Regions from separate parts of the Nonomuraea roseola genome, predicted to be linked through region 2. Evidence: riboswitches for the same ligand, from Rfam matches in the RefSeq annotation. Region 2 holds a riboswitch; each other region holds the start of a gene.

Evidence for each region. Region 2 has a riboswitch for cyclic di-AMP ahead of ABFX55_RS38075 (C40 family peptidase). Riboswitches for the same ligand answer to the same signal wherever they lie in the genome.
Region 1: another riboswitch for cyclic di-AMP. It lies ahead of ABFX55_RS45100 (hypothetical protein); the one in region 2 lies ahead of ABFX55_RS38075 (C40 family peptidase).
Region 3: another riboswitch for cyclic di-AMP. It lies ahead of ABFX55_RS22560 (CHAP domain-containing protein); the one in region 2 lies ahead of ABFX55_RS38075 (C40 family peptidase).

What each region holds. Positions count from the first base shown of each region.
Region 1 covers NZ_BAAAXC010000015.1:4,554,128-4,563,720, reverse strand. Annotated here, with positions in the region: gene ABFX55_RS45140 (TetR/AcrR family transcriptional regulator) at 1-547, shown strand, start outside; gene ABFX55_RS45135 (class II aldolase/adducin family protein) at 544-1,188, shown strand; gene ABFX55_RS45130 (DUF885 domain-containing protein) at 1,203-2,774, opposite strand; gene ABFX55_RS45125 (DUF4032 domain-containing protein) at 2,798-4,003, shown strand; gene ABFX55_RS45120 (NAD(P)-dependent oxidoreductase) at 3,997-4,602, opposite strand; gene ABFX55_RS45115 (winged helix-turn-helix transcriptional regulator) at 4,657-5,016, shown strand; gene ABFX55_RS45110 (DUF4388 domain-containing protein) at 5,111-5,869, shown strand; gene ABFX55_RS45105 (alpha/beta fold hydrolase) at 5,826-6,698, opposite strand; gene ABFX55_RS45100 (hypothetical protein) at 6,743-7,609, opposite strand; cyclic di-AMP (ydaO/yuaA leader) riboswitch at 7,794-7,928, opposite strand; gene ABFX55_RS45095 (hypothetical protein) at 8,213-8,584, opposite strand; gene ABFX55_RS45090 (roadblock/LC7 domain-containing protein) at 8,608-8,982, opposite strand; gene ABFX55_RS45085 (DUF4388 domain-containing protein) at 9,012-9,593, opposite strand, start outside.
Region 2 covers NZ_BAAAXC010000015.1:3,091,156-3,100,748, forward strand. Annotated here, with positions in the region: gene ABFX55_RS38040 (L-aspartate oxidase) at 27-2,477, shown strand; gene ABFX55_RS38045 (type III pantothenate kinase) at 2,477-3,259, shown strand; gene ABFX55_RS38050 (hypothetical protein) at 3,299-3,793, opposite strand; gene lysX (bifunctional lysylphosphatidylglycerol synthetase/lysine--tRNA ligase LysX) at 3,931-5,424, shown strand; gene ABFX55_RS38060 (NADP-dependent oxidoreductase) at 5,531-6,460, opposite strand; gene ABFX55_RS38065 (winged helix-turn-helix transcriptional regulator) at 6,539-6,949, shown strand; gene ABFX55_RS38070 (LuxR C-terminal-related transcriptional regulator) at 7,174-7,386, shown strand; gene ABFX55_RS38075 (C40 family peptidase) at 7,392-8,435, opposite strand; cyclic di-AMP (ydaO/yuaA leader) riboswitch at 8,441-8,590, opposite strand; gene ABFX55_RS38080 (amino-acid N-acetyltransferase) at 8,865-9,434, shown strand.
Region 3 covers NZ_BAAAXC010000014.1:877,905-887,497, reverse strand. Annotated here, with positions in the region: gene ABFX55_RS22570 (WD40 repeat domain-containing protein) at 1-624, shown strand, start outside; gene ABFX55_RS22565 (RNA 2'-phosphotransferase) at 759-1,298, shown strand; gene ABFX55_RS22560 (CHAP domain-containing protein) at 1,549-2,256, opposite strand; cyclic di-AMP (ydaO/yuaA leader) riboswitch at 2,274-2,408, opposite strand; gene ABFX55_RS22555 (SEL1-like repeat protein) at 2,544-3,005, shown strand; gene ABFX55_RS22550 (Gfo/Idh/MocA family protein) at 2,986-3,945, opposite strand; gene ABFX55_RS22545 (aldo/keto reductase) at 4,030-4,854, opposite strand; gene ABFX55_RS22540 (hypothetical protein) at 4,924-5,892, shown strand; gene ABFX55_RS22535 (DUF6716 putative glycosyltransferase) at 5,889-7,058, shown strand; gene ABFX55_RS22530 (helix-turn-helix transcriptional regulator) at 7,150-8,028, shown strand; gene ABFX55_RS22525 (zinc-dependent alcohol dehydrogenase family protein) at 8,304-9,341, shown strand; gene ABFX55_RS22520 (aldo/keto reductase) at 9,477-9,593, shown strand, end outside.

The DNA.
Region 1 (9,593 bases), 1.5 Mb from region 2:
GGTGCTGTCCGCCGCGACCGCCGTCATCGTGCGCGACGGCATCGACGCCGCCACCTCCCGCGCGATCGCCAAGGAGGCGGGCTACTCCAACGGGGTGCTGGCCCACTACTTCACCGACAAGGACGAGATCCTCCTGTCGGCGCTGCGCGACTCCCATCGCCGCATCCGCGCGCGCATCACCGAGCGGGTGGGCGACGCGCGGGGGCTGGCTGCGCTGCGCGAGGTACTGATGGACAACCTGCCGCTCGACGAGGAGCGCGCGCAGGAGACCCGGCTCGAGATCAGTTTCTGGAGCAGGAGCCTCGCCGTGGAGCGCCTGGCCGAGGTGCAGAGGGCGGAGGCGGCCGAGCTGCGCGCCGCCGTACGGCGGCTGCTGGAGGAGGCGCGTGCGGCCGGGGAGATCCGCGCGGACGAGGGCCTCGACGACCTGACCGAACGGCTGCTGGCCCTGGTGGACGGCCTGAGCCTGCGCTCGCTGCTCTACCCAGGCCGGCTGGGCAGGGTGGAGCTGGAGCGCATCATGACCACGACCCTGGAGGCACTGTGACCGCCATCGACCACCTCAGGCAGCAGCTCTGCGAGTACGGCGGGCGCGCCGTCGAGCTCGGCCTGGTGCTCGGCTCCTCGGGGAACCTGAGCGCGCGGCACGGCGACCTGGTGGCCGTCACGCCCTCGGGCGTCGCACTCGACCGGCTGACCCCCGAGATGTGCCCCGTCGTGGACGTCGAGGGCTACCTGGTCGAGGGCGAGCTGCAGCCCTCCTCGGAGACCCCCATGCACCTGGCGGTCTACGGGAGCACCACCGCGCAGGCCGTCGTGCACACGCACGCGGTCTTCGGCACGGTGGTGGCGACCACGATGACCGAGCTGCCGCCCGTCCACTACAACGCCCTGCTGCTCGGCGGCGTGGTGAAGGTCGCCGAGTACGCCACCTACGGCACGCCCGAGCTGGCCGCCAACATCAGGACGGCGATGGAGGGCAAGCAGGCGGCGCTGATGGCCAACCACGGAGGGGTGACCATCGGCGCCACGCTGGAACAGGCCTTCGAGGCCACCCGGCTGCTCGAGTGGCTGTGCGAGGTCTACGTGCGGGGGCTGTCCGTCGGCAAGCCGGTGGTGCTCACCGACGAACAGCTGGCCGCCGTCGTCGAGCGGGCGGCGAACCCGCCCGTCTTTCCCAGGCGCTGAGCGCGGCCTTCTGGCTAGGCGCCGAGCGCGGCCTTCTCGGCCAGGCCGAGCGGCAGGCTGCCCGAGCCCGCGATCCTGTCGTGGAACTCCTTGAGCGACCCGCTGAACGCCTTGCCGATCCGCTCGATCTCGATCGCGCCCGTCAGGTAGGAGGGAGCCTGGGTGGGCCACGCGCAGTAGCGGTTGACCTCGCCCTTGGCGGTCTCGGGCGACAGCGAGGAGTTGGCCAGCATGTACGCCTCGGCGTCCTCGATGGACATCTCCTCGCAGTGCAGCGCGGTGTCGACGACCATGCGCGCGGCGCGGAAGATGCGCGCGTCCAGGTAGCCCAGCTCGGTGGCGGGGGTGTCGAAGTAGCCCTGCTCGTTGATCATCTTCTCGACGTAGAGGCCCCAGCCCTCGTTGAAGTACGGCGTGCTGAACACCTTGCGGATCGTCCTGGGGTTGCCCGCCCTGTGCGCCAGGTGCCAGTGGTGGCCCGGGTAGGCCTCGTGGACGGAGATCGCCGGCATCTGGAAGCGGCTGTTGGTGCGCAGGCGCTGCCGTACCTGCTCGTCGGTGAAGCCGTCGGGGGTGTAGGGCACGAAGAAGTAGCCGCGCCGCGAGCTGGTCAGCGGGGGCGGCGAGATGTAGTGCGCCACGGACAGGATCGGCCTGTTGTAGGCGGCCGAGGGCAGCACCAGGCACTCCTCGCCGTCTGGGAAGGTGACCAGGTCGCGCTCGCGGACGAACTCGCGGGCGCGCTGCGTCTCCGCCTCGTACTCGGCGCGCATCGCCTCCAGGGTCGGCGGGTGGTTGTCGGCGAGGACGGCCACCGCCGCGCGCCAGTCGTCAGAGCCGTCGAGCCTGCGGGCCGCCTCGCGCATCTCGGCGTCGAGCAGCGCCACCTGCTGCCTGCCTCGCTCGTGCAGGCCCGCCGCGCCGTACCCGAGCAGCTCCCGCTCGGTCAGCAGTGTGGTGTAGAGCTTCTCCCCCATCCGCCAGCTGCCGCGGGCCTCGAAGCCCTCGAGGAAGGTCACGAAGCCGTCGAAGGCGCGGGCGGCGGGCTCGGCCGCCACGGCGAACCTGGAGCTCAGGACGGCGTCGTCGATCATCGAGGGGATGGTCTGCGTCAGCAGTCCCCTCGCGGTGCGGGCCTGGCCGAGGGCGCGCTGCACCTGCAGGTCGGCCGCCAGCTCGGGCTCGAGGTTGACGCGGCAGGCCGCGAGCACGTCCGGCACCTCGCCGAGCTGCGCGATCGCCGCCTCGACCAGCTCGGACTCCGGCTTGAGCGCCCGCTGGAACGGCACGAACAGGGAGGCGAAGACGCCGGCCAGGTAGGCGCTGGGATCCCTGCGCCACCACGGCCACGCGGCCAGCGCCAGGTCGCCGCGCAGCTGGGAGACGGCCAGGTCACGGTCGATCTCGTCGTCGAGGGTGGGGGTCTCCCACGTCGCGAGCCTTTCCAGCCACCCCGCCTGCTCGCGCTCGTAGTTCAGCAGGCCGTCCTCGGTGAAGTCGCCGAGCGTGCGGTCGTAGCCTTCGGCGCCCAGCAGTGTCGCGGAGATGGGGTTACGGGTGAAGTACCAGGTCAGAAACTCGTCCACCTTCCGCACCATATCCTGATGAAATGCCGCTTCAGATCACCGGTGCGCTCGGCGACCCCGACCTCATCCGCCTCCCCTGGGAGCTCCCCCTGGAAGAGTGGCCCGCCCGCCACCTTGTGGACCTGCCACGCGGTATCTCCCGCCACGTGGTGCGCTTCGCCAGGCTCGGCGGGAAGGTCTACGCGATCAAGGAGATCAGCGAGCGGTACGCCAAGAGGGAGTACCGGCTGCTGTGGGACCTGGCCAGGCTGGACGCGCCCGCGGTCGAGCCCGTGGCGTACGTGACGGGCAGGGACGAGGGGCTCGACTCCGCGCTCATCACCAGGCACCTGCAGTTCTCACTCCCCTACCGGGCCGTGATGTCGGGCACCCTGCGCCCCGACACCCTCACCCGCCTGCTCGACGCGCTTGCCGTGCTGCTGGTCCGGCTGCACCTCAACGGCTTCTTCTGGGGCGACTGCTCGCTGTCCAACACGCTGTTCCGCAGGGACGCGGGGGCCTTCGCCGCCTACCTCGTCGACGCCGAGACCGGCGACATGCACCCGATGATCAGCGAGGGCCAGCGCCTGCACGACATCGAGATCGCCTACATGAACCTGTTCGGCGAGATGCTCGACCTCGAGGCAGGCGGGCTGCTGCACCCCTCGATCGACCCGCTCGACACCGCCGAGCAGATCACCTCCCGCTACCACCGGCTGTGGGAGGAGATCACGCAGGACGAGATCATCGAGGAGGTCGACTGGCACAAGGTGGAGAACCGCATCCGCCGCCTCAACCTCCTCGGCTTCGACGTGGCCGAGATGATGGTGCGGCGCAAGGTCGGCACGGGACGGCTCATCGTGCGCCCCAAGGTCGTCGACGCCGGCCACCACCAGCGCCGCCTGCTGCGCCTGACCGGTCTCGACACCGAGGAGAACCAGGCGCGGCGGCTGCTGAACGACCTCGACGGCTTCCGTGTGGCCAGGGGCCTGCGGCACGAGGACGAGGCGATCGTGGCGCACAGGTGGCTGGCCGAGGTCTTCCAACCGACGATAGAGGCCATCCCTGAGGAGCTGCGCCGCAAGCTGGAGCCGGCGCAGCTCTTCCACGAGGTGCTCGACCACCGCTGGTACCTCTCGGAGACGGCGGGCGGCGACGTGGGCCTGCCCGCCGCGGTGAAGTCGTACGTGGACACCGTGCTGGTCCACAAGCCCGACGAGAAGGCGCTCCTTCCCGAAGAGGATCAGTAGGCGACGGTGATCCTGCGCCGCGGGTGCTCGCCGCTCTCCACCTCGTCGGCGACGGCCACCGCGAAGTCCTCTGCGGTGATGAAGCTCCTGCCGTCGGCGTCGGTGAGCAGCTGGTCGCCGCCCAGGCGGAAGACGCCCGTCCGGTCGCCGGGGGCGATCTCCGCGGCGGGGGCGACGTAGGTCCAGTCGAGGTCGTCGACCTTCCGGTAGAGCTGCTCGTAGACGGCCCGGGCCGCGAGGGCCTCCTTCTTGTAGATCTCGGGGAAGCCGGGCGTGTCGACGAGGCTGACGCCCGGCGCGACCTCGAGGCCGCCCGCGCCGCCCACCGTGAGCAGCCGCCTCACGCCCGCCGCGCGGACGCCGTCGATGAGGGCCCTGTTCGCGGCCAGGAAGGGCGCCTCGGGCTCGGAGCCGTCGCGCGGCGGGGCGATGGCGGAGACCACCACGTCGTAACCCCTGGCGAGCTCACCCGCCTGGGCCACGTCGCCCCTGACCGGGCCCGACCTGCTCATTCCTGTGACCTCGTGACCGCGATCGCCCAGCTCAGCCGCGATGCGCTGACCGATCATGCCGGTGGCGCCGAAAAGTAGGATCTTCATGAGCTCGATGGTATCCGTTTGATACTGATTACTTCATCGTGCTATAGGTACCTTATGGATACTGGCGATGCTTTCGACCCGAACTGCCCGACCAGGCTGGTTCTCGACCGCATCGGCGACAAATGGTCGGTGCTGGTACTGCTGAGCCTGGCCGACGGCCCGATGCGCTTCACCGAGCTGCGCAGGCGCGTCGGCGGCGTCACCCCGAAGGTGCTGACACAGACGCTGCGCGCCATGGAGTACGACGGACTGCTGACCAGGAAGGTCTTCGCCGAGGTGCCCCCCAGGGTGGAGTACACCCTCACCGAGCTCGGACGCTCGCTGCACGAGCCCGTCTCCGCCGTCACGCAGTGGGCCGAGCAGAACGTCGGGCGCATCATGGGGAGCCGAGAGGCCATCGACCACGCACAGTGATCTTTTCTATACGGTGAGCCTTTTCCCCTCCCGAGAGGAACATATCCTCTACCCGCCTCTTCCGGTGCGGCCGAAGCCTTCATAGCCTGGCTCGGTGCGTCCGCTGGAGAGCCTCCTCACCGGGCTGGCGGGGGTCTGCTCGTCGGGTGCCCTGCGCGTGGGCAGGTCCGGGGTGGTCTACCTGCTCGAAGGCAAGGTGACCTACATGGAGAGCGCCGAGACGCCGGGCGTCGAGGAGCTCCTGACCAGCGGCGGCAGGGTGAGCACCGCCGACATGGAGCGGGCCGTGACCAGGCGCGAGGGCGGCGAGCCGCTGTTCAGCGAGGGCCTGCTGACCCGCGAGGAGCTGGCCGAGGCCCTGCGCAGGACCGTGCTCGACTCGGCCCTGCTGCTGTTCGGGCTCGACAACGCGCGGCCGAAGTTCCGCCCGAGCGAGCGCCACTGGCTGGGCCCCCACTGGCACTTCGAGGTCGGCGAACTGATCGAGGAGTGCGGGCGCAGAACAGCGGAGCTCGACCAGGTCTGGCCCTCGGACGAGCTCGACGCGGCGCCCGTGGTCCCCGTCCCCCGGCTGCCGGGCGAGCGGGTCTCGCTGACCGACCGCCAGTGGGAGGTGCTCGTGCACGCCGACGGCGCCGCCACCCCGCTCGAACTGGCCAGGAGGCTCGACAGGACGGCCTTCACCGTCCTGCTGGCCGTGAGGGAGCTGGCGGCGGCCGACCTCCTGGTCAAGCCGAGGCGCGCGCCTGCCCTGCCGAGGCGCGCCGCCAAGCCGCCCGGCACCGACGTGCGCCACGAGCCCGCCGAGCTCAGCCTGCTGCTGCGGCTGAAGGCCGGCCTTGAACAGCTGTGACCGCGTCCATGATCTCCTCCCACAGCGGACGGGGCAGGTCGTGCCCCATGCCGGGATAGGTGAGCAGCGTGGCGCCGGGGATGGCGGCCGCGGTGGCCCTGCCGCCCGCGATCTGCACCAGCGGGTCGGCCTCACCGTGGATCACCAGTGCCGGCATCGTGAGCCCGCCCAGCCCCTCGGTACGGTCGCCCGAGGCGAGGATCGCGGCGAGCTGGCGGGCGGTCCCTGCGGGATCGTAGGCGCGGTCGTAGGCCAGGCCCGCGACCTTCGCGATGCGCTCGCGGTCCATCTCGTAGCCGGGTGAGCCGATCACCGCCCAGACCTCGAGCGCCCGCTCGACGGCGGTCTGCCTGTCGGGAGCGGGCGGTGAGAACAGCGCGGCCATCGCCTCGGGGGTGGGCGGTCCCACGTCGGGGCCGGGCGTTGACATGATCGAGGTGAGCGAGAGCACCCTGTCGGGATGGCCGATGGCGAGCGCCTGGGCGATCATGCCGCCCATCGAGACGCCCAGCACGTGGGCGGCAGGCCAGCCGAGCGCGTCCATGAGACCGGCCGCGTCGTCTGCCATGTCACTCAGCAGGTAGGGCGCGGCGGCACCGGGCACGAGCTCGGGCACTCCCGCCTCGGTGAGATGGGTGGAGAGCCCCACGTCGCGGTTGTCGTAACGGACGACGTGGTGGCCCCTCGCGGCGAGGAGCTCGCAGAACTCCTCGTCCCAGTGAACGAGCTGCGAGCCCAGCCCCATGATCAGCAGGAGCGGTCGGTCACCGGGGGTGCCGAAGCTGTCGTAGGCGATCTCGATGCCGTTGCTCTTCGCCATGAGCGTCATGCGGAACAGAATGACATTCTGTTCCGCATGACGGCAAGACTGTCCTAGCGGCGGACGGCCCTGCGGATCCGGCCGCGGCCCAGGTAGCCGACTCCGCCCACGACCGCGAGGCCGCCGACGAGGGCGAGCGCGGTGCCGGTGTGGGAGGTGTCGGACTTGGTCTCGGCGGCGGTGGTCGCAGCGGTGACGTCGGTGTCCAGCGAGGCGGGCGCGATGACCGCGGCCTTGCCGGCCTCCTTGGCCTGCTCGACCTGCTCGGCCTTCTCCTTCAGCGCGGCCACCTTCGCGGCCTCGGCCTTCTTCTCCTCGGCGGCCTTCTTCTTGGCCGCGACGGCGAGGACGTCCACCGGAGGCTTGGCCGGGTTGGCGTCCTTGCGGCCCCACGCGCCGGTGGAGAAGGCGACGGGGTGGTTCTTCTTGCCCACGCCCTTGCCCCACTTGGTGATGACGTACTGGACCTTGATGTGGCCCTGGCCGCCGTTGTCGTCCACGCCCAGCGTGCCGGAGTTGAAGGTGCCGCCGGTCAGGTCGGCGAAGGTCTTGGCGTCGAGGTCGAGCATGATGCCGTTGTTCGAGGGGGCGCCTGGACCGCGGTCACCGACGAAGAAGGGGGCCTTCTTGCCCTTGTAGACGACGTAGCCCTCGGTCATGAGGGGCCAGCTCGGGCTGGCGGCCAGGCCCTTGCGCATCGAGATGCCGCTGGCGGGCAGGCCGGTGTCACCGGCGCGGCCGGAGGCGTCGTCCCAGTAGTAGGAGGCGGTGGTGGATCCCTTGAGGAGGGTCCGCTGCTCGGTGGCCTGACCGACGTCGGGAGCGGTGGGCTCGGCGAAAGCGGTGGCGGCGCCGACGCCGACGGTGAGGGCGGTGGTGACGAGCAGAGCGGAAACGCGCATGCCGAAGCGGGCGGTCATGAAAGTCCTTTGTTTGAGGCAATGGGAATGCCGCGCTCAAAGTGAGATCAGCGAAAGGCGTAGCCGGGCACAGGCCGAACGGACGCTACGCGGAGCGCGGAGGGAGGAAGGGGGAAGTAAAGGGGCCGCTCAGCAGGCGGCGGGTATCATCGCTACAGGGGCGTGGCGGTAGTGCATGGGGGTTCGGTCCTCTCCATCTCGCCTACCGGGTTAGCTGACGGGTTCGGGCGTGGAGATGCCCTACCGGCCCGTGGGCCGGATTCACCCCAATGAGATGGGTCCCCGGTTCCCGCACTGCGGGATTCGGCGCCAGCCGGCCTGCCTTCCTGATGAAGGGCAAGGTCACCAGCTGGTAACGCAATGGACTCTAGGGGCAAAACACCCCAAAGGCAAAAGCAAACCCATGAATAGGGCAGAAGATCTACCCTTTATCGTCACGAATCAACCGGGTTGCAGTCACCCGAAACCCCTGAAAAACAGTGGAATACGCGCGCTCTGATCATTAATGCGATCTAGCGAAGAAAATCATGAAATTTCCTGACGAATCAGGGCCTACGGGCCCTCCCCATGCCCGCCGGAGGGCGGGCACGGGGATGCCACGGGTCACACCTCGAGCTTCTCCTCGATGGCGCGCATCTGGTGGCGGGCCATCGCCAGGTTGGCCCTCCCGCGGTCCAGCGCGAGGTAAAGGAACAGTCCCTTCCCGCCCCTGCCGGTCATCGGCCTGATGATGTGGTACTGCCCGGTCAGGGAGATCAGGATGTCCTCGATGGTGTCCTTGAGGCCAAGCGACTCCATGGTGCGCAGCTTGGCCTTGACCACCTCGGTGTTGCCCGCGGCCGCCACCTGCAGATCAAGGTCCTTGGAGCCGCCCAGCGCGCCCAGCGCCATGCCGCTGCCGTAGTCGACCACCACGGCGCCGAGGGCGCCGTCGATCGCCATCATCTCCTTGAGGGAGACGTCCATGCTCGCCATGCTTTCCTCCGTCGGGGTGTGAGTCACCGCTTGCGTGATGCGATGGCGGCCACGCTCGCCGCCGTCTTGCGGCCCTCCAGCCGCAGCAGCCCCAGGTTGGTTCCGGGCTCGGCCAGGACTGTGAGGACGATCGTGGGGCCCGCCGCGTAGAAGGCGGCGAAGCCGGCCGTACCGGAGATGAGCGTCTCCTCCAGCGCGCCCTTGCCCGCCATGGCGGCCATGCGCGCGCTCAGCGCGAGCAGGGCGGCGGAGAGCGCCGCGGTCTGCTCGGCGTTGTCCGCGTTCAGATCGCAGGCGACGGTCAGCCCGTCGACCGTGCAGGCGACGCTCCCGCTGATGTCGGGGGTGCGCTCCCTGAGGAGGACCATCTCTCTCAGCACCTCTTCTCGCAGCTCCACCGGTGGTCTCCTTCTGAGTGAGGGGAACCTCACGACAGCTCCTCCAGCGCCTTCTTCAGCCGGATCAGCAGGTTCAGGTCGGTCGGGTCGCCGTTCACCGCCGGCCCGAGAGGCAGTGCGGGAGCGTCGGGGTCGTGCGGCGGGCTGGGCTCGCGGTGCCGCCGGCCGCCGCGCAGGGGCAGCGCCGTGGCGGCGGGGCGGTGCAGCAGTCCTGCGGCGGCCAGCCTGCGCACCGCGAGCAGCGTCGAGTAGCCAGGTCTGCCCAGCCGTCTGGCCAGTTCGAGGGGGGTCGCCTCCCTGTCGGCGTGGATGAGGATCTCCCACTGCAGGTCGCTGAGCACCACCCGGTGCCCGGGCAGCCGCCTGACCGGCGAGACCGGGGCGGAGTCCAGCTCGGCCGAAGGCCAGATCGCCGTCAGCTGCGCGGCCCTGCGGGCGCACTCGCGGACGATCGCCTCGACCTCGAAGAACCACTGGCCGCCCAGCCAGTGCCGCTCGCCCGGCCTGAACTTCGGCCTGGAGCCGGTGACCTGGAGCAGGAAGAAGGCGGCGTCCAGCACCGCACCGAGCACGCAGTGCTGCAACTCGCCCCTGGTGAGCGCGCCGTCCTC
Region 2 (9,593 bases):
GACGAAAGCCTGTGAGGAGGCCCCCCATGACTGCACCGGCGATCCCCATGAAACTCGCCCCCGCCCCCGGATGGACGGTCGAGGCCGATGTGGTCGTCGTCGGCTCCGGAGTGGCGGGCCTGACCGTCGCCCTGCGCTACGCCGAGCTCGAACCCGAGGCCAAGGTCCTGGTCGTGACCAAGGACGTGCTGTCGTCGGGCTCGACCAGGTGGGCGCAGGGCGGCATCGCGGCCGTCCTCGACCCCGCAGACTCGCCCGCCGACCACCTCGAGGACACGCTGGTCGCAGGGGTGGGGCTGTGCGACGTGCGGGCCGTACGGACTCTGGTGACCGAGGGGCCTGGCGCGCTCAGGAACCTGATCGCGAGGGGCGCGAGGTTCGACACCGACGAGCGGGGCGAGCTCCAGCTCACCCGCGAGGGCGGCCACCACCGCGACCGCATCGTGCACGCGGGCGGCGACGCGACGGGCGCGGAGGTGCAGCGCGCGCTCATCGAGGCGGTGCTCGCGCACGGCACGATCGAGGTGGTCGAGCACGCGCTCGTGCTCGACCTGCTGAAGGACGCCCAGGGCAGGGCCCGAGGTGTGACGCTCCACGTGATGGGCGAGGGCGCGCGCGACGGCGTGGGCGCGGTGCGGGCCAGGGCGGTGGTGCTGGCCACGGGCGGCATGGGCCAGGTCTACGCCTCCACCACCAACCCCGTCGTCTCCACCGGCGACGGCGTGGCCCTGGCACTGCGGGCAGGCGCGGTGGTGCGCGACCTGGAGTTCGTGCAGTTCCACCCGACCGTGCTCTGGCTGGGGGAGGAGTCGAAGGGGCAGCAGCCGCTGATCTCCGAGGCCGTGCGCGGCGAGGGCGCCTACCTGGTCGACGCCGAGGGCAACAGGTTCACCGACGAGCTGGCCCCTCGCGACGTGGTCGCCAAGGCGATCATGCGCCAGCCGGGCCAGGTCTACCTCGACGGCCGCCACTTCGGGCTCGACAAGTGGAAGTCACGCTTCCCGACCATCTACGCGATCTGCCAGGAGCACGGCATCGATCCCGCCTTCGACCTGGTGCCCGTCATGCCCGCCGCCCACTACGCCAGCGGCGGCGTCCGTACCGACCTGCGCGGACGCACCTCCATCGAGGGCCTGTACGCCTGTGGGGAGGTCGCCTGCACCGGCGTTCACGGCGCGAACAGGCTGGCCTCCAACTCGCTGCTCGAAGGGCTGGTCTTCGCCGAGCGCATCGCCGCCGACCTGCACGAGGCGCGGCACGCGCCGGGCGAGCCCGTCACGGACGACCTGGCTCCCACCCTGATCGACCCGAGGGCGAGGAGCAGGATCCAGGCGCACATGAGCAGGGGCGCGGGCGTCCTGCGCAGCCGGTCGACGGTGGCCGAGACCGGCGCGGCGCTCAGGGACGCGAGGTGGACCCCTGTCGCGGTCCAGCCCTGCGTGGAGTCGTGGGAGACCACGAACCTGCTCACCGTGGCCACCGTGCTGGTCGCCGCCGCCCACGCGCGGCTGGAGACCAGAGGATCGCACTGGCGGGAGGACTTCCCCGACCGCGACGACGAGAACTGGCTCGGTCACCTCGACATCACGCTCACCAGGGAGGGGCTGCACATGACCTACACGCCGCACGACGAGATCGAGGGCCTCGACCCCGACGTGGTCGAGGAGGTCGTCACGCGCGCACTCGCCGAGGACCTGCAGGAGGCCGGCGACGTCACCTCGCTCGCCACGATCCCCGAGGGGCAGCAGGCGGTCGCCGACGTGGTCGCCAGGGCCGACGGCGTGGTCGCGGGGCTGGCCGCCGCCGAGGCCGTCTTCCGCAGGCTCGGCGTGACCCGGATCGACCGGCTGGCCAAGGACGGCGAGCGCGTCAAGGGCGGCGACGTGCTCATGACGGTCACCGGATCCACCAGGAGCCTGCTCACCGCCGAGCGCACCGCACTGAACCTGCTCACCCACCTGTCGGGCATCGCGACGCTGACCGCCCGCTGGGTCGAGGCGGTCGAGGGGACGGGGACCAGGGTGCGCGACAGCCGTAAGACGCTCCCTGGGCTGCGGGCGCTGGAGAAGTACGCGGTCAGGGCGGGAGGCGGGGTCAACCACCGCATGTCGCTGTCGGACGCCGCGCTCATCAAGGACAACCACGTCGTCGCCGCTGGAGGGGTCGCCGAGGCTTTCCGTAAGGTAAGAGACATGTATCCGGGACTGCCCATCGAGGTGGAGGTGGACAGGATCGACCAGATCGAGCCCGTCCTGGCCGAGGGAGCGGAGGAGATCCTGCTCGACAACTTCACCGTCGAGGAGCTGGCTGAGGCCGTCCGACTGGTCGGCGGAAGGGCGCGACTCGAATCCAGCGGGGGACTGACCTTGGAATCGGCCCGTGATGTAGCCGACACTGGCGTGGACTACGTTGCTGTGGGAGCGCTGACGCACTCTGCTCCCGCGCTGGACATCGCATTGGACCTCCGGGGGATTTGATGCTGCTCGCGATCGACGTCGGCAACACGCACACGGTGCTCGGCCTCTTCGAGGGCGAGGAGGTCATCGAACACTGGCGCATCGCCACGGATGCCCGCCGTACCGCTGACGAGATCGCGGTCGTCCTGCAGGGGCTGCTGGCCCAGTCGCCCCTGCTGAAGGGCGCGGACGTGAGCGGCATCGCGCTCTGCTCGACCGTGCCCTCGGTGCTCAACGAGATGCGCGAGATGTGCCGCCGCTACTACGGCGACGTCACCGCGGTCATCGTCGAGCCGGGCATCCGCACCGGCGTGCCGGTCAGGATGGACAATCCCAAGGAGGTCGGCAGCGACCGCATCGTCAACTCGCTGGCGGCCATCGACCAGTACGGCGGGCCCTGCATCATCGTCGACTTCGGCACCGCCACCTCCTTCGACGCCGTGTCGGCCAAGGGCGAGTACGTCGGAGCGGTCACCGCCCCCGGCATCGAGATCTCCGTCGACGCCCTCGCCGCGGCGGGCGCGCAACTGCACAAGGTCGAGTTGATCAGGCCCCGCTCGGTCATCGCCAAGAACACCGTCGAGGCGCTGCAGTCCGGCATCATCTACGGCTTCGCGGGCCAGGTCGACGGCATCGTCGAGCGGATGGCGGCCGAGCTGGCGGAAGACCCCGACGACGTCACCGTGGTGGCGACCGGCGGCCACGCCGCGCTCGTGGTGGGCGAGTCGCGCTCGATCGACGTGCACGAGCCGTGGCTGACCCTGATCGGGCTCAGGCTGATCTACAACCGCAACGCGACATGACGAAGGGCCCCTCTCTCGAGGGGCCCTCCTTTCGGCCGATCACACCTCTTCGGCGTCGTAGACGTCCCACCACTGCCCGCACTTGCTGACCTTGTGCGTGTAGGGGTTGTACTGGCAGACCTTGGCACGCACGGCGTAGACGTCGTCCTCGTGGAACTGGAACGTCTTGTAGCCGGGGTAGCCGCAGTAGTAGCGGGCGTAGACGTGGTGCCAGTCGTACTCGTCGTCGGCGGCCTGGAACTTCACGTACGCGCACTTGCCACCCTGCTTGTAGGTGCGGTTGTCGAGGTCGTAGAGACGGCCCTTGACGTGGACGGAGTTGCCGTCCTCGTAGTCGCCCTCGACGCCGATCCAGCCGCTGGCCTTGGCCAGACCGTGCTTGGCGTAGTAGGGGCCCCAGTAGTCGTCCCAGTCGGAGGCGGTGGTGGTGGACGAGGAGCTCGTCGAGGCGCCGGCGCTGGTGGCGGGGAGCGACAGGGCCAGTGTGCCGGTGGCGGCCACTGCGAGGAAGCCTGTCGCGAGCTTCTTCATCATGATCTCTCCTTGAGCCCCTACGGTTCCGGCTCCTTGCCGGATCCCCCCTGGGCTCTGTGAGTCATTGGTAACGGTCCGTGCTTGCACGGCCCCTGCAGAGGACCGACGAGCTCTTGCAGTTCGCCAAATCGGTACCCTTGGGGGTTGTGACCGACGAACTTCCCGAGCAGATGCGCATCCGGAGGGAGAAGCTCGACCGCCTTCGCGACGAGGGTGTCGATCCTTACCCGGTGTCCTTTCCCCGTACGGCGACCAATGCCGAGGTCAGGGAGAAATACCAGGGCCTCGAACCGGACACCGCGACGGGCGACAGGGTCGGCGTCGCGGGTCGCGTCATGCTCAACCGCATCGGCGGGAAGCTCTGCTTCGCCACTCTGCGTGACGGCAGCGGCGACCTGCAGGTCATGATCTCCCTCGACCGGGTGGGCGAGGAGTCGCTCGCCGCCTGGAAGCGCGACGTCGACCTGGGCGACCACGTCGGCATCGAGGGCGAGGTCATCACCTCCCGCCGCGGCGAGCTGTCGATCCTCGCCGACAGCTGGCAGATCACCTCCAAGTGCCTGCGCCCGCTGCCGGAGAAGCACGTCGGCCTCACCGACCCCGAGGCCCGGGTACGGCAGCGCTACGTCGACCTCATCGTCAACGACGAGGCGCGCAGGATGGCCCATGTCCGCAGCGCCACGGTCCGCGCGGTGCGCGACTTCTGGCACGAGGAGGGCTACCTCGAGGTCGAGACGCCGATGCTGCAGCCGATCCACGGCGGCGCCGCGGCGCGTCCCTTCAGGACGCACATCAACGCCTACGACATGGAGCTCTACCTTCGCATCGCGATCGAGCTCTACCTGAAGCGGCTCGTGGTCGGCGGCATCGAGAAGGTCTTCGAGATCAACCGCAACTTCCGCAACGAGGGCGCCGACTCCACGCACAACCCCGAGTTCACGATGCTCGAGGCGTACGGCACCTACCTCGACTACAACGACATGGCCGATCTCACGCAGCGGATGTACCAGAAGGCGGTCGTCGCCGCGCTGGACACCACCGTGGTCGTGCACGACGGGGTCGAGGTCGACCTGGGGCTCGAGCGGTGGCCCAGGATCACGCTGTACGGCTCGGTCTCCTCGGCCCTCGGCGAGGAGATCACCACCGACACCCCGCTCGACCAGGTACGCAAACTCGCCGACAAGCGGCAGATCCACTGGGACCAGAAGTGGGGCCAGGGCAAGCTCGTCCAGGAGCTGTTCGAGGAGCTCGTCGAGCACACGCTCGTCCAGCCGACGTTCGTCATGGACTACCCGCTGGAGACCTCCCCGCTCACCCGCCAGCACCGCGACAACCCGCTGCTCACGGAGAAGTGGGACCTGATCGGGTTCGGCACCGAGCTGGGCACGGCCTACTCCGAGCTGGTCGACCCGATCGAGCAGCGCCGCCGCCTCACCGAGCAGTCGATCCTCGCCGCGGGGGGCGACCCCGAGGCGATGCAACTGGACGAGGACTTCCTGCAGGCGCTCGAGTACGCGATGCCGCCGACGGGCGGGATGGGCGCGGGCATCGACCGGATGATCATGGCCTTCACCGGCAAGAACATCAGGGAGACCATCCTCTTCCCCCTGGTGAAGCCCTCCTCCCACTAGAGCGTGGCCGGGCGGGCACGGGCGCACCCAGGAGGCCAGGGGTGGCGGGCGGGCGTCGGCTCGGGCCGTGGATGATCTCACCGATCGTCGGGCAGGCCGTCAGGGGTCAGGGCAGGAGGACCAGGCGGCCGCGGACGCCGCCGGAGGACAGGCGCGCGTGGGCGTCGGCGGCCTTCTCCAGCGGGTAGGTGCCGGCGACCCTGGTGGTGAGGCGGCCGAGCTCCGCCAGCCGTACGATCTCGGCCAGCTGCCGCGGTTCCTCCCTGAAGAACACCGTCGCCACGTCCGTCCCGCGCAGCGGGACGGGGGCGACGCCCGCCGACAGCGCGATGAAGGCGCCGCCGTCGCGCAGGGCGTCCAGCCCTGCCAGCCCGGTGATCGCGGCGTCGATCACCGCGTCCACGCCGCCCGGCACCTGCCTTCTGACCGCCTCGGCGAGGTTCTCCTCGCGCGAGACGAACCATTCGGCTCCGAAGCCGCGCACCAGCTCCTCGTCCTGCCGTCCGGCGGTGGCGACGACGCGCAGGCCCCTGGCCGCGGCGAGCTCCACCGCGTACCCTCCGACCGCGCCCGCGGCCCCGGTGACCAGCACGGTGTCGCCCTGGCGCAGGTGCGCCCTGTCGAGGGACTGCCAGGCCGTCAGCGCGTTGAGCGGCAGCGTGGCAGCCTCGGCCGCCGAGACGCCCCGCGGCGCGAGCGCCGCCGCGCGGGCGTCGACCACCACGTACTCCGCCTGCGCCTTGGTAGGCGACTCCAGCCTGCTCGCCAGGGCGATGACCTCCTGCCCAAGGGCGAAGGCGGCGCCCTCGCCCACCTGGTCGATCACGCCCGCCGCGTCGAAGCCGAGCCCGTAGGCGTCGAGCTTCCTGGCGACGCCGTAGTCGGCGAGCGTTCCCGCCGCCACCGCCAGGTCGAAGGGGTTCACCCCCGCGGCGGCGACCTTGATCCGTATCTGGCCGCGGCCCGCCTGGGGGAGTGGGGCCTCGATGAGCCGAGGCGAGCCGGAGCCGCCGATGAGTGCACGCATGGTCGTCATGTCATCGAATCTAGGGAGAGCTACTCTCTTCGGGTAAGAAGGCACCTGGAAGTGCGTAACCAACCGGAGGGAGCCCATATGGCGACCGTCACTGCGGCCGAGCGCAGGGCCGAGGCCAAGCGGGCCTATGACGCCTACGTCGCGGCCTGCCCTTCGAGGAAGCTGCTCGACACGCTCAGCGACAAGTGGGTGAGCCTGGTGCTCAACGCGCTGGCCGACGGGTCGAAGCGCTACAGCGACCTGGCGAGGACGATCGCCGGCGTGAGCCAGAAGATGCTCACCCAGACCCTTCGCGGGCTCGAGCGCGATGGTCTGGTCACCAGGACGGTGACGGCGGCGGTGCCGGTAAGGGTCGACTATCGGCTCACGTCGCTCGGAGAGAGCCTGCTTCCGCTCATGGCCGCCATCAAGCAGTGGGCCGAGAGTCACATCGACGACGTGGAGGCGGCGCGCCTTCGATATGACGCCGATTCTGAGAATTCGCCGTGAAATTCATGAGACGGGCGGATTGCAGTAAGGGGCCTGTGGACCGTTCTCGGCACTCCAGGCGAGGAATGTTCGTCGTATAGAAACGATCAAGTCAATGGCGGTCGTCAAGTATGGAACGAAACGACCTTGACGACCTTTCCAGTCTGCGTTTACCTTCTGCGAGACGAGCAGCCTGCTTGAGCCGAGACGTCTCCGAGTTTGTGCTGTTGGGGGGAGGGCTCCCGATGGATGTGCTCACTGAAGGCGTCGAGCTGAGCCAGGACGACCTGGATCTCCTCGCGCAGTTGGCCAAGGGTGTCACGGTCGACCGCGTGGGGCGGGCCCTGGAGATCAGCGGACGGACCGTGCGCCGCCGCCTGCGCGGCATCTGCGACAGGATCGGCGTCGCCACGGCGATCGAGGCGGTGGCCTGGGCCGCGCGCCGAAGACTGATCTAGGCGCGTCAGTCCGCGATGCGCACGGCTCCGGCGAACGGGCGGTTTCCGAGGGCGGCGATGCGGACGACGTCGCCGGTGCGGGGCGCGTGGACCATCATCCCGCCGCCGATGTAGATGCCCACGTGGTGCAGGTCGTTGTAGAAGAAGACCAGGTCACCGGGGCGCATCTGCTCGCGTGTGATGTGGGTGCCCGCCGTCCACTGGTCGCCCGTGTAGTGCGGCAGGCTGATGCCGACGCGCTGGTAGGCGGCCATCACCAGGCCCGAGCAATCGTAGGAGTTGGGGCCTTCCGCGCCCCACACGTACGGCTTGAGCTGCTGCGTGAGAGCCCAACGCGCGGCCTCGGCCGCCTTGCCGCTGCCGATGATCGGCAGGTTGACCCTGGTGGCCCTGGTGCCAGGCTGACCGGCCTCGCCGATCGCCCGCTTGAACAGGTTGCTCTCGACCTTGGTCACCATCGTGGTGATCTTGCTGCGCTTCTCGCCGAGGTCGTCGACGAGCTTTTGCACCTCGGCCAGTCGTGTCTTGGCCGTCGCCTTGGCCCGCTCGGCGGCGGCGATGGAGTCGGCCAGCTCCTTGACCTCCTGGCCCTGCTGCTGCCCGAGGGCGTAGAAGGTGGCGGCTCCGTCAAGGAAGGAGTCAGGGTCGGCGGAGGTGGCGAAGGCCAGGCCGTCGGTGAAGCCGCCGCTCATGTAGGTGCTCTCGGCCAGGAGCGTGGCGCGCGCCCGCTTGGCGGCCAGGTCGGCCTCGCTGGTGGCAAGGATCTTCTTGGCCACCTCAGCGGACTTCTTGACGCTCTTGAGCTTCTCGCGCTGGCCGTTGTACTGCTCGGTCAGCGTCTCGATGTCGTTGTGGAGCTTCTCGACCTGCTCGGAGAGCTCCTTCAGCGTCGGCTTGGGGTCGGCGGCGGCCGAGCCGAGCGGGACGGTGAGAGCCAGGACGACCATCGCCGCGCCCACGATGGCGAACCGTTTGCGCAGGGCGCCGGGTTCGTGGGGGCGGGCGTGCTTGCCCGCGGTCTTCCCCTCGTGGGTACGCGTGCGCTTCACCAACCGGCTCCTCTCGTTGCCGCCTACCGGGTTAGCTGACGGGTTCGGGCCGGAGCAGCCCTACCGAGCACGTGCTCGGACTCACCCCATTGGCGGTGCTGGCCGCCGGCGGGTCCCCGGCTCCCCGGGTTGCGGGGATTAGGCGCGTCTCCACGCGTGTCGCGTGGGGGACATCGTCGCTGGACACTAGTGCAAGCCAGGTTCCTGCTCAACCAGAACTGCCAATCCCGTAGAGGTTGTGCAACCGAAGCGTCACGGCGTGATCACGCGAAAGCCCGATCTACCAGGGCATTGCAAGCGTATTGCCCGGCTTTAGGTGGATTTGTCGGACTGTTACTCCAGCGCTGCGCACTGTGTGCGACTTGCTACAGCGCGTCATGTGACGGTAGTTAAGGATGGGCCGAAACGGGCTGGGTACGCTGAAGGGCCATGGAGCAGGTCGCCGAGCGCACCCCGAAGGACACCGAGATCGTCGTGAGGCGCGCCCGCACGCCCGACGTCAGAGCCATCAGGCGCCTGGTCGACACGTACGCGGGGGCGGGCCCCCGGTTGCTGGAGAAGGCCACCGTCACGCTGTACGAGGACGTCCAGGAGTTCTGGGTCGCCGATCGCGGCGGCGAGGTCGTGGGCTGCGGCGCGCTCCACGTGCTGTGGGAGGATCTGGCGGAAATCCGAACGGTCGCCGTCGACCCCGAATACAGGGGTGCGGGAATCGGTCACCGTATTGTTACCGCACTGGTCGCGACGGCCCGTGACCTGGGTCTGCGCAGGGTCTTCTGCCTGACTTTCGAGGTCGACTTCTTCGCACGCCATGGCTTCGTCCCGATCGAGGGCGCACCTGTATCACCCGAGGTCTATGCCGAGTTGCTGGCTTCCTACGACGAAGGGATCGCGGAGTTTCTCGATCTTGAACATGTGAAGCCCAACACCCTTGGCAACACCCGGATGTTGCTCCATCTGGACACGGTTGACTCAGACGTTGACCAAGGGGAAAGGTGATTGTTGATACTCATGTCGATACGTTGGGCAACAGCAAGCATGTGTCCTGACATGTGCCACATGCGCCATCGAAGCGAGGTGACACGGTGAGCACCGGACAGCCGCCGTATCCACAGGACCAGCCTGAAGACAATTCCGCTGGGACTCATGGATACGGTC
Region 3 (9,593 bases), on a different contig from region 2:
CACGGGGGCGTCACCCTGCTGCCGAAGGACGCGCTGCCGCCCAGGACCAACCAGTACGACGTGGTGCTCCAGCTCTCCGACGACGGCGCGCGGCTCGCGGTCGTCACGTCCAGGGTGCGGCTGTTCGACACGGCGACGGGGAACAAGCTGGGGACGCTGCCCAGGTACCAGAACTTCATCGGCTTCAGCGGCGATGGAGACAAGGTCCTGACCAGCGCCGACGGCGACGAGTCTGTGATGGAGATGCACGTCTTCGACCTGGCGGGCAGGCGGCTGCTGTCGGGCACGCCGCCGCAGCTGGTTTCCAGCAACGGCCCCTACGCGCTCAGCGCCGACGGCAGGACCATCGCGGTGCATGTGGCGGGGTCGAAGGTCGCGCTGTACGACCTGCACTCCGACCAGATGGTCAGCAGCCACCTGATCAAGCTGCCCAAGGAGGGGACGGTCCACAAGCTGGACTGGACGGGCGACAACCAGGTCACCCTGCACGTCTCGCAGTACCCGGAGGGCAAGGCGACCAGGATGACGGTGATGCAGCACGACGTGACGTCGGGGGCGACGCGCGTCCGTGACAGCTACTCGATGCTGAAGGACACGTTCGTCTTCGCCGCCTGCGGCGGCTGAGCGGTCCCCCTGCCCGCGGCGCGCTGAAGGTGTGGCGCCGCGGGCCTTCCCCCGTCGCCGGACGGCAGGAGGGCGGTGGGCTCGCGGATGTGAATCCGCAGAAGGTTCCGGCCGCCCTGCGGCACAATGCCTGCATGAAGGACCGGACCGTGCGGATCTCGAAGTACCTCGCCAGGCACCTGCGCCACGATCCGGGCGCGATCGGGATCACGCTGGACGCGCAGGGCTGGGTCCCGATCGACGATCTGCTGGAGGCGGCGGCCCGCCACGGCTTCCCCATCACCAGGGAGGAGCTCTCCCTGGTGGTGTCGGACAACGACAAGCAGCGGTACGCCATCGAGGGTGACCAGATCAGGGCGAGCCAGGGGCACTCGGTGGCGGTCGATCTCGGGCTGGAGGCCGTCGAGCCTCCGGAGATTCTTTACCACGGGACCGTCCCTCGCAGCCTCGGCGCCATCAAGGCGTCGGGGCTGCTGCCGATGTCGAGGCAGCACGTCCACCTGTCGGCCGACAGGGACACGGCCGTGCGGGTCGGCGCGAGGCGGGGGGTTCCCGTGGTGCTGGTCGTCGCGGCGGGGGAGATGCACGCGGGCGGACACGAGTTCAGGGTCAGCGCCAACGGGGTGTGGCTGGTGGCAGCCGTCCCGCCGGCGTTCCTCCGCTTCCCCGGCTGACACCGCCGGATGTGACGGTTTCCCGGCCGGGGCGGGATGGGGGATCCCCAGGGGAGCGTGACGGGTTGGCGGGGGGCAGGGGCTTGCCCCGGAAGGGGGATGACAGGTCGACGCGGGGACCGTGGACGGGTGAGAGCGTCGGAGGGATCGTCACCCGGAACGCGATCCGCCCCGGTCCCCCGGGTGCCATCCGCCGGTCAGGAGACAGGCAGGCGCACCCGGAGACCGGGGCTGGGGAATCGCGAGGGGACTACGCGCCCGAGTACTGCGGGTAGCCGTACCCGACGACCTGCGACTTCGGACGGACACGCTGCTCGACGGCGCCGTTTCCCGTGTTGCCCTCGACCGTGGTGATCGTGCCGTTGCCGTTGTCCTTCTCCACGAAACCGACGTGGTTGATGGAGCTGATGCTCTTGCTGCCGCTCCAGGAGAAGAAGACGACCGCGCCGGGCTTGGGAGTGGTGCCCCAGCGCTCGTTGTTCTTGAACCACTTGGCGTGGGCGACGGTGTAGGCGTCCCAGCCGACCTGGGGACGGGCGCCGGTCATCTCACCGACCCAGGAGACGAACATCGCGCACCACGCGGCGTTGGCGTACGCACGGGGGCTGCCGCCGTCACGGGCGACGGTCTCCTTGGCGCGCTGGGAGTTGACGTACCACTGCTGGAACTTGGTGCCGCCGCCGGAGGAGTTCTCCTTGACGCCGATCTGCTTCTTCGCCTCGGCCAGGACGGCGCTGGCGGTCGGCATGGCGGGGACGCGCTGCTGCTGCTTGACGGCGGCCTGCTTGCCGTCGGTCTTCGCGGCCATGGCGGCCACGTGGGACTTGTCCTGGGGGGCGGGAGCGGTGTCGGCCTGGGCGGCCTGCGTGGGAACAAGAGTGCCTGCGAGAACCGCGGCGCCGAGGGCGGCGTGGGCGTAGGTCATCTTGGGGGCACGGCTACGACGGTGCTTGGCCATGAAAAGGGGAGTCTCCTTGCTCAGCTTCATGCCGCTTACCGGGTTAGCTGACGGGTTCGGACGTGAAGCTGCCCTACGGCACGGTGTGCCGATTCACCCCAGAAGGATTGGGTCCCCGGTTCCGCATGGTGCGGATTCAGCGGTCACAGGCATAGGACCTGTGAGTGTTTTGCAATGTCAGGCAATGTCCGGTTCGTCCGGTTTATGCCTGGAGTGACCCCAAGGTAATACATGAGGCAAGTTGGATACAAATTGATAAAGGTCCCGCGATCATCTACGGTCAGGTCATGTCGCCCCAGGACCTGTTCAACCACGGCCTGCAGGAGGACGGACGCCGTCCACGCGAAGCTCGAAGATGGTATCTCCTGGCCATCGAGTCAGGGCACCAGGAGGCCGCCCGCAGAGCGGCCTTCAACCTCGCCCTCATCGAGGATGAGGACGGCCGGATCGACGAGGCCCGGCACTGGTACGGCAGGGCCGCCACCCCCCGGGCGATGTTCAACCTCGGGGTCCTCGAGGAGGGCTGTGGCAACGCCGAAGCCGCTCGCCAATGGTACGCAAAGGCGGTGGAAAGTGGCCACCCGGAGGCCGCCCCCCGGGCGATGTTCAACCTCGGGCTGATGGAGGACCGGGCGGGCCACCGCGCGAGGGCCCGCGGCCACTACCTGATGGCCGTCGGCTCCGGCCACGAGGAGGCGGCCACGAGGGCCCGCGCCAACCTCGAGGCGCTCAGCGAGCACCCAGCCTGACCCTGGCCTCCTCCAGCATGCGCATCATCGCCAGGCTCTCGTCCAGCGGCATGATCGCGCTCTCCGTCCTGCCCTCCGCCAGGGCCTCGCGCACCTCGCGGATCTCGCCCGCGTAGCCGTTCAGGGCGGGGTCGAGCACGTGCTCCTCGGTCTCGAACCCGGGGCCCGACAGCGTGATGCGCTGGGGCGCCCAGAACGGCGCGGCGATGTCGGCGCGCAGCCCCGTGCCCACCACCGTCGCGGTGTTGGCCAGCGGGCTGATGAGCGAGGTGTCGAGCAGCGCGCGAGCCCCGCCCTCGTAGGTCAACAGCGCCCCCACCTCGGCGTCGACGCCCGAAGGAGCGAGCGATCCTGTGAGATGCGTCTCAGCGGGCTCGCCGAGCAGCAACTGCGCCAGTCCGAAGGGGTAGATGCCCAGATCGAGCAGGACCCCGCCGCCCAGCACGGGGTTCCAGAGGCGGTGCTCCTCCTGGTAGGGCAGGACGAAGCCGAAAGAGGCCTGGACCGAGCGCAGCGCCCCGAACCGCTCCTCTGTCAGCAACCCCCTGATCAGCGGGTTGAAGCGCATCCACATGGCCTCCATGAGGAAGACGCCCGCCTGCCTGGCCAGCTTCACCATCCGCTCGGCGTCGGCCAGCGAGGCCGCCAGCGGCTTCTCGCACAGCACGGCCTTGCCCGCCGCGATCGCCGCCTCGGCCACCTCCAGGTGCTGGGCGTGCGGGGTGGCCACGTAGACCACGTCCACCGCGGGATCGGCGCACAACTCGGCGTAGGAGCCGTAGGCCGACTCCGCGCCCAGGGTCGCGGCCAGCTGCGCCGCCCTCCCCCTGTCGCGCGAGCCCACCGCGGCCACCCGCATCCCGGGCTCCGCGGCGATCACCGCGCCGACAGTCCTGGCGATCCCACCGGTCGCCGCGATACCCCAAGCCAGATCAGCCATGAGAGCCTCCTTCAGAGGTCAATCATGAAGGATCGCGGGACGGCTCGCGCCGGGCGGGGCGCCTGCCGTCGCGCTCACTGACGCTCAACCCATCCAGTCGAAGGTGGCGGGGTCGGGACCGATGCGCCTGCCGGTGTTCATGGCGCCGATCGCCGCCATGTCCTCGGCGTCGAGTGTGAAATCGAACACCTCGATGTTCTCCCTGATCCGCTCGGGTGTGACGGACTTGGGGATCACCACGTTGCCGAGCTGGATGTGCCAGCGCAGCACGACCTGGGCGGGCGACTTGGCGTGCTTCATCGCGAGCTTGGCCAGCCCCGGATCGTCGAGCAGGCCCTTGCCCTGGCCCAGCGGGCTCCACGCCTCGGTGAGGATGCCGTTGGCCTCGTGGAAGGCGCGCAGCTCCTTCTGCTGGAAGTGCGGGTGCAGCTCGATCTGGTTGATCGAGGGCACGATCTCGGTCTCGCTCATGAGCCGCTCGAGGGTCTCGATGGTGAAGTTCGACACACCGATCGCGCGGATCCTGCCGTCCCGGTAGAGCCGTTCGAGCGTCTTCCACGCCTGGACGTACTTGTCCTGCGAGGGCACCGGCCAGTGGATGAGGTAGAGATCGAGGTAGTCGAGGCCGAGCTTGCCCAGGCTGGTCTCGAAGGCCGCCTCGGCGTTGTCGTGCTCGTCGTTCCAGAGCTTGGTGGTGATGAACAGCTTCTCGCGCGGCACGCCCGACCTGGCGATCGCGCGCCCCACCCCCTCCTCGTTGAAGTAGAGCTTGGCGGTGTCGATGCTGGTGTAGCCGGCCGCTACGGCGGTGCTCACCGCCCGCTCGGCCTCGTCGTCTGGCACCTGCCAGACACCGAAGCCGAGCTGCGGAATCTGAACACCGTCGGTGTTGAGAAGCAGTGAGTTCATGTTCATCTCTCCATTGTTCACTCTGAGTTAGCTGACGCTTCGGGTGGGCGTCCTACCGTGGCGCGTGTCGTGAGAGAACAGGAATCCGTGGCCTGGGTGGAGTCGCCACTACAGATGCTGTGCGCGGTCGAGGCCCACCACGCCGGGCTGCTGGGTGACCGCACGCTGGTGGTGCCGCGAGCGGGCCTGCGTCCGCTCGCCGCGACCAGGCGCGAGCTGGTGGGGCTCGCCCTGCCCGAAGGGCTGGAGCTGGCCAAGCCGCAGGAGCGCATGCCGCGCAGGCTCAACGCCGTCGGCGACGCCTTCTCCGGCAGGGTCCAGCTGCGCTGGATCACCTCACGCACCGGCCGCGTCGTGATCGTCGACGACGGCCTGGCCACGATCAGGCTGCTCGAACTGCTGTCCTCTGGACCGGCCAAGCCGCTGCTGCGGGCCCGCGCCACTCCAAGCACGTGGCGCGGCACGCTGGGCCTGCTCGCGGCGCTGCGGCTGCGCGCGGCCGCCAGGCGCGGTTCGCTGTCGGTCTTCACCGCCCTGCCCGTGCCCGACAAGCTGGCCGAGGCCGTACGGCAGGCGGGGGTGGGGCTCACCGGCCACGACTTCGGCTGGCTGCGCGAGCAGCCGCTCAGCGTGCCTGGACCGGCTGAGCGCACCGTCGTGCTGGGCACCTCCCTGGTCAGGAACGGCCTGGTGCACCGGGAGCGCTACCTGCACTGGCTGGAGGAGCTGGCCGAACGCGAGCCGTTCGCCTACTTCCCGCACCGCCGCGAGGACCCCGTCGACCTGGCCCTGATCCGCGAGAGGCCCGGCATCACCGTTCACGCCGCTGGGGTGCCCGCCGAGCTGACGCTGCGCGGGCTGTCGGCCGGCCAGCGGGTGCTGAGCCTTCCCTCGACCGCGATCAGCTCGCTGCGGGTGCTGCTCAGCCCGCGCGGCGTCGCCGTCGAACCCGTGCACGTGCCGGACGACTGGTGGACCAGCCGGGCGGCGCCTTCCCTCCGTTCGCACCTGCAGATGTTCTCGGGAGCTCCCAGTTGAAGGTTCTGGCCCTGGCCGACTCCGACTCGTACCTGAAGTGGGCGGCCAGCCTGCTGGACGACCTGCCGCCCGACTGCGTGACGGAGCTGGCGGTCGTGCGCACCCCGATCACCCCCTCGGCCGAGCAGATCGCCGCCGCCGTCGCGGGCACCCGCGCCTCCGCCGTCCCCGTGCTGTCGGCCAGGGCCCTGCGGAGGGCGGCCGAGCGGCTGAGGCCCGACGCGATCCTCGTGGCCTGCACGGGACCTGTCGTGGACGTGCTGGTCGCCGAGGTCTTCGACGGTCTGCGCCCGCGCCCGGTGTTCGTCACGGGGCTGCCCGGCATCTCGGTGCCCGCGACGGAGAAGGCGTGGCTCTACCGCAGCGGCTGCGACCTGTTCGTCGTGCACAGCGGGCGCGAGGTCGCCGAGTTCGGCGAGCTGGCGGCCACTCTCGGAGGGGGCGGGGCGGTGGGCCTGGCCAGGCTGCCGTTCCTGCGTGACGTCCCCGCCGTCGAGGGCGGGAACAGGGTGGTCTTCGCCACCCAGGCCAAGGTGCCCAGGCGCCGCGAGGACAGAGAGTCGATCCTGCGCGCCCTCGACAGGCTCGCCGTCACCCGCCCCGACCTCGACGTCGTGGTGAAACTGCGAGCGCTCGAGGACGAGCGGCAGACCCACAACGAGCGCCACCACTACGAACGGCTGTGGCGCGAGCTCGGCCTGACCGGGCCCGTGCGCTTCGCCGCGGGCCCCATGCACGAGCACCTGGCCAGCTCGGCGGGGTTCGTCACGGTCAGCTCCACCGCCGCCCTGGAGGCGATCGCCCAGGACGTGCCGCTGCTGGTGCTGTCCGACTTCGGGGTGAACGCCGAGATGATCAACCTGGTGTTCGAGGGCAGCGGGGTGCTCGGCACGCTGGACGAGCTGGCCCGCGGCGCCTTCATGACGCCCTCGCCCGAGTGGTGCGCGCAGAACTACTTCCACCCTCAGGGCGGCAGCGACTGGGTCGGGCTGCTCACCGCCCTGGTCATCGGTCCTCGCACGCCCGCGCGCTCCCTCCTCGACGGAGCCGAGCACGTCGCCGCCCGCCGCAGGGCTCGCCTGCGCGTGGAGATCCCGCCGAAGATGCTGAGGGCGGGCTACCGGGCCAAGCGACGCGTCCGCCGCTACATCAGGGCGCTCACCTGACGCTCCGCAGGGGGCCGGGATCCTCGTTCGGGGGTACTGGCGTTACCTTCTTCGCCCCCGCCACCATGCTTACCCTGGGGTTATGGGCCATATCGACCACCGCGCCGAGGTCCGCGAGTTTCTCAGCTCGCGGCGGGCGCGCATCACCCCGGAGCAGGCAGGACTACCCGCCTACGGCGGCAACCGCCGCGTCGAGGGACTGCGGCGGGAGGAGGTCGCGATGCTCGCCGGCGTCTCCATCGACTACTACGTCCGCATGGAGCGGGGGCACCTCTCCGGTGCCTCCGACAGCGTTCTGGACGCCCTGGCCCGCGCTCTGCAGTTGGACGAGGCCGAGCGCGACCACCTGTTCTCCCTGGCCAGGGCCGCCGGCCCCGGCACTCGCCGCCGCACGCCGCCGACCAGTGTGCGGCCCGCGATCCAGCAGGTGCTCGACGCCATCACCGACGCACCGGCCTGGGTGCGCAACGGCCGCCACGACATCGTCGCGATGAACCGCCTGGCCCGCGCCCTCTACGCCCCCGTCCTCGCCAGTCCGCGCCGCCCGGCGAACACCACCCGCTTCCTCTACCTCGACCCTGCCGCGCGCGAGTTCTTCGTCGACTGGGACAGGGTCGCCAACGACGCCGCCGCCATGCTCCGGCTCGAAGCGGGCCGCAGCCCGCACGACCGGGCGCTGATCGAGCTGGTCGGTGAACTCTCGACGCGGAGCGAGGTCTTCCGGCAGCGCTGGGCCTCCCACGACGTGCAGTTCCACCGCAGCGGTCAGAAACGGCTGCGCCACCCGGTGGTCGGCCAGCTCGACCTGAACTTCGAATCGATGGAGCTGCCCTCCGAGCCCGGCCTGACCCTCAACGTCTACACGGCCGCCCCCGACAGCCCCGCCGCCGACGGACTCAAGATGCTCGCCAGCTGGGCAGCCACCCAGGACCTCACCGAGGCGCAGCAGGCGGCCCAGGACCAGACCTGACCCGCGTCACCGATGTCCTGGCTCCGCCGCATCACCAAAGGGTGCGACCCAATCCGGGAAACCATTCCCCCGCACTGTCCATCGCGCCGCGGCCCACACCCCCGTCGGCCAGGGGCGCGGACCGCGCAGCGGGTCCCCTGGGTTGAGGGGTTCTGCCATTACCTGTAACAGCAGGCCCTGCCCCGTGTCCGAGCACGCGCGTTTGATGGAAGGGAAATGGCGTCGATCGGCCGCGGGCAGGTCCGACAACGAAGACAAAGATTCGGAAGACTCTGATGCGAGCTACTTTCATGTACGGTGCCGGTGACGTGCGCGTGGAGACCGTGCCGGACCCGGTGCCGCAGCAGCCCACCGACGCGGTCGTACGCATCGTGCGCTCGTGCGTCTGCGGCAGCGACCTGCACCCGTACCACTCCCTCCCTGCTTCGGAGCAGGGCACCCCGATGGGGCACGAGTTCCTCGGCGTCATCGAGGAGCTCGGCGGTGAGGTGTCCGGGCTGAAGCGCGGTGACCTGGTGGTGGCCCCGTTCGCCTACTCCGACAACACGTGCGCCTTCTGCCGCGAAGGCCTGCACACCTCCTGCCCCAACGGCGGCTTCTGGGCCTCCGGCGGCGTCGGCGGCGCCCAGGCCGAGGCGATCCGCGTCCCGCAGGCCCAGGGCACGCTGGTCAAGCTGCCCGTCGGCGAGGACTCGCAGCTGCTGCCGTCCCTGCTCACCCTGGCAGACGTGTACGGCACCGGCTACCACGCCGCCAAGCAGGCCGACGTCAATGCGCGTACCACGGTGGCGGTCATCGGGGACGGCGCGGTCGGGCTGATGGCGGTGCTGTCGGCCAGGCGGCTCGGCGCGGAGCGGATCATCCTGATGGGCCGGCACGACGACCGCACCAAGCTCGGCGTCGACTTCGGCGCGACCGACGTGGTGCCCGAGCGCGGCAGCGAGGGCATCGAGCGGGTGCGGGAGCTGACCGGCGGGGAGGGCGTCCACGCCGTGCTGGAGGCGGTCGGCTACATGAACGCCTACGAGACGGCGGTCGGCGTGGTGCGTCCCGGCGGGGTGATCAGCCGCGTCGGCGTGCCGCAGTACGAGGACGCGCCGATCGGCTTCGGCAGCCTGTTCGGACCCAACATCACGCTGACCGGCGGCCCCGCTCCCGTGCGCGCCTACATCGAGGAGCTGCTGCCCGACGTGCTGGACGGCACGGTCGAGCCCGGCCGGGTGTTCGACCGCGCCATCGGCCTGGAGCAGGTGCCCGACGGCTATCGGGCGATGGACGACCGGACCGCGCTCAAGGTGCTCATCCGGCCGTGACCCGCCACGCAAGCGCATCGTGGACTTCGAGAACCAGGCCGAGCCGGCCGTGTCCGCGGCGCGAACATCATCGGCGGCGTCGTCAACCCCGACTCCCGCGCCGCCACGATCGAACTCGTTTCACGAAAGGTCATCATGAAGCACACCACCCTGAGAGATCTGGACGTCTCCCGCATCGGCCTCGGCACGATGGGCATGTCCTTCGGCTACACCGGCGCGGGCACCGACGACGCCGAGTCCGTCCGCACCGTC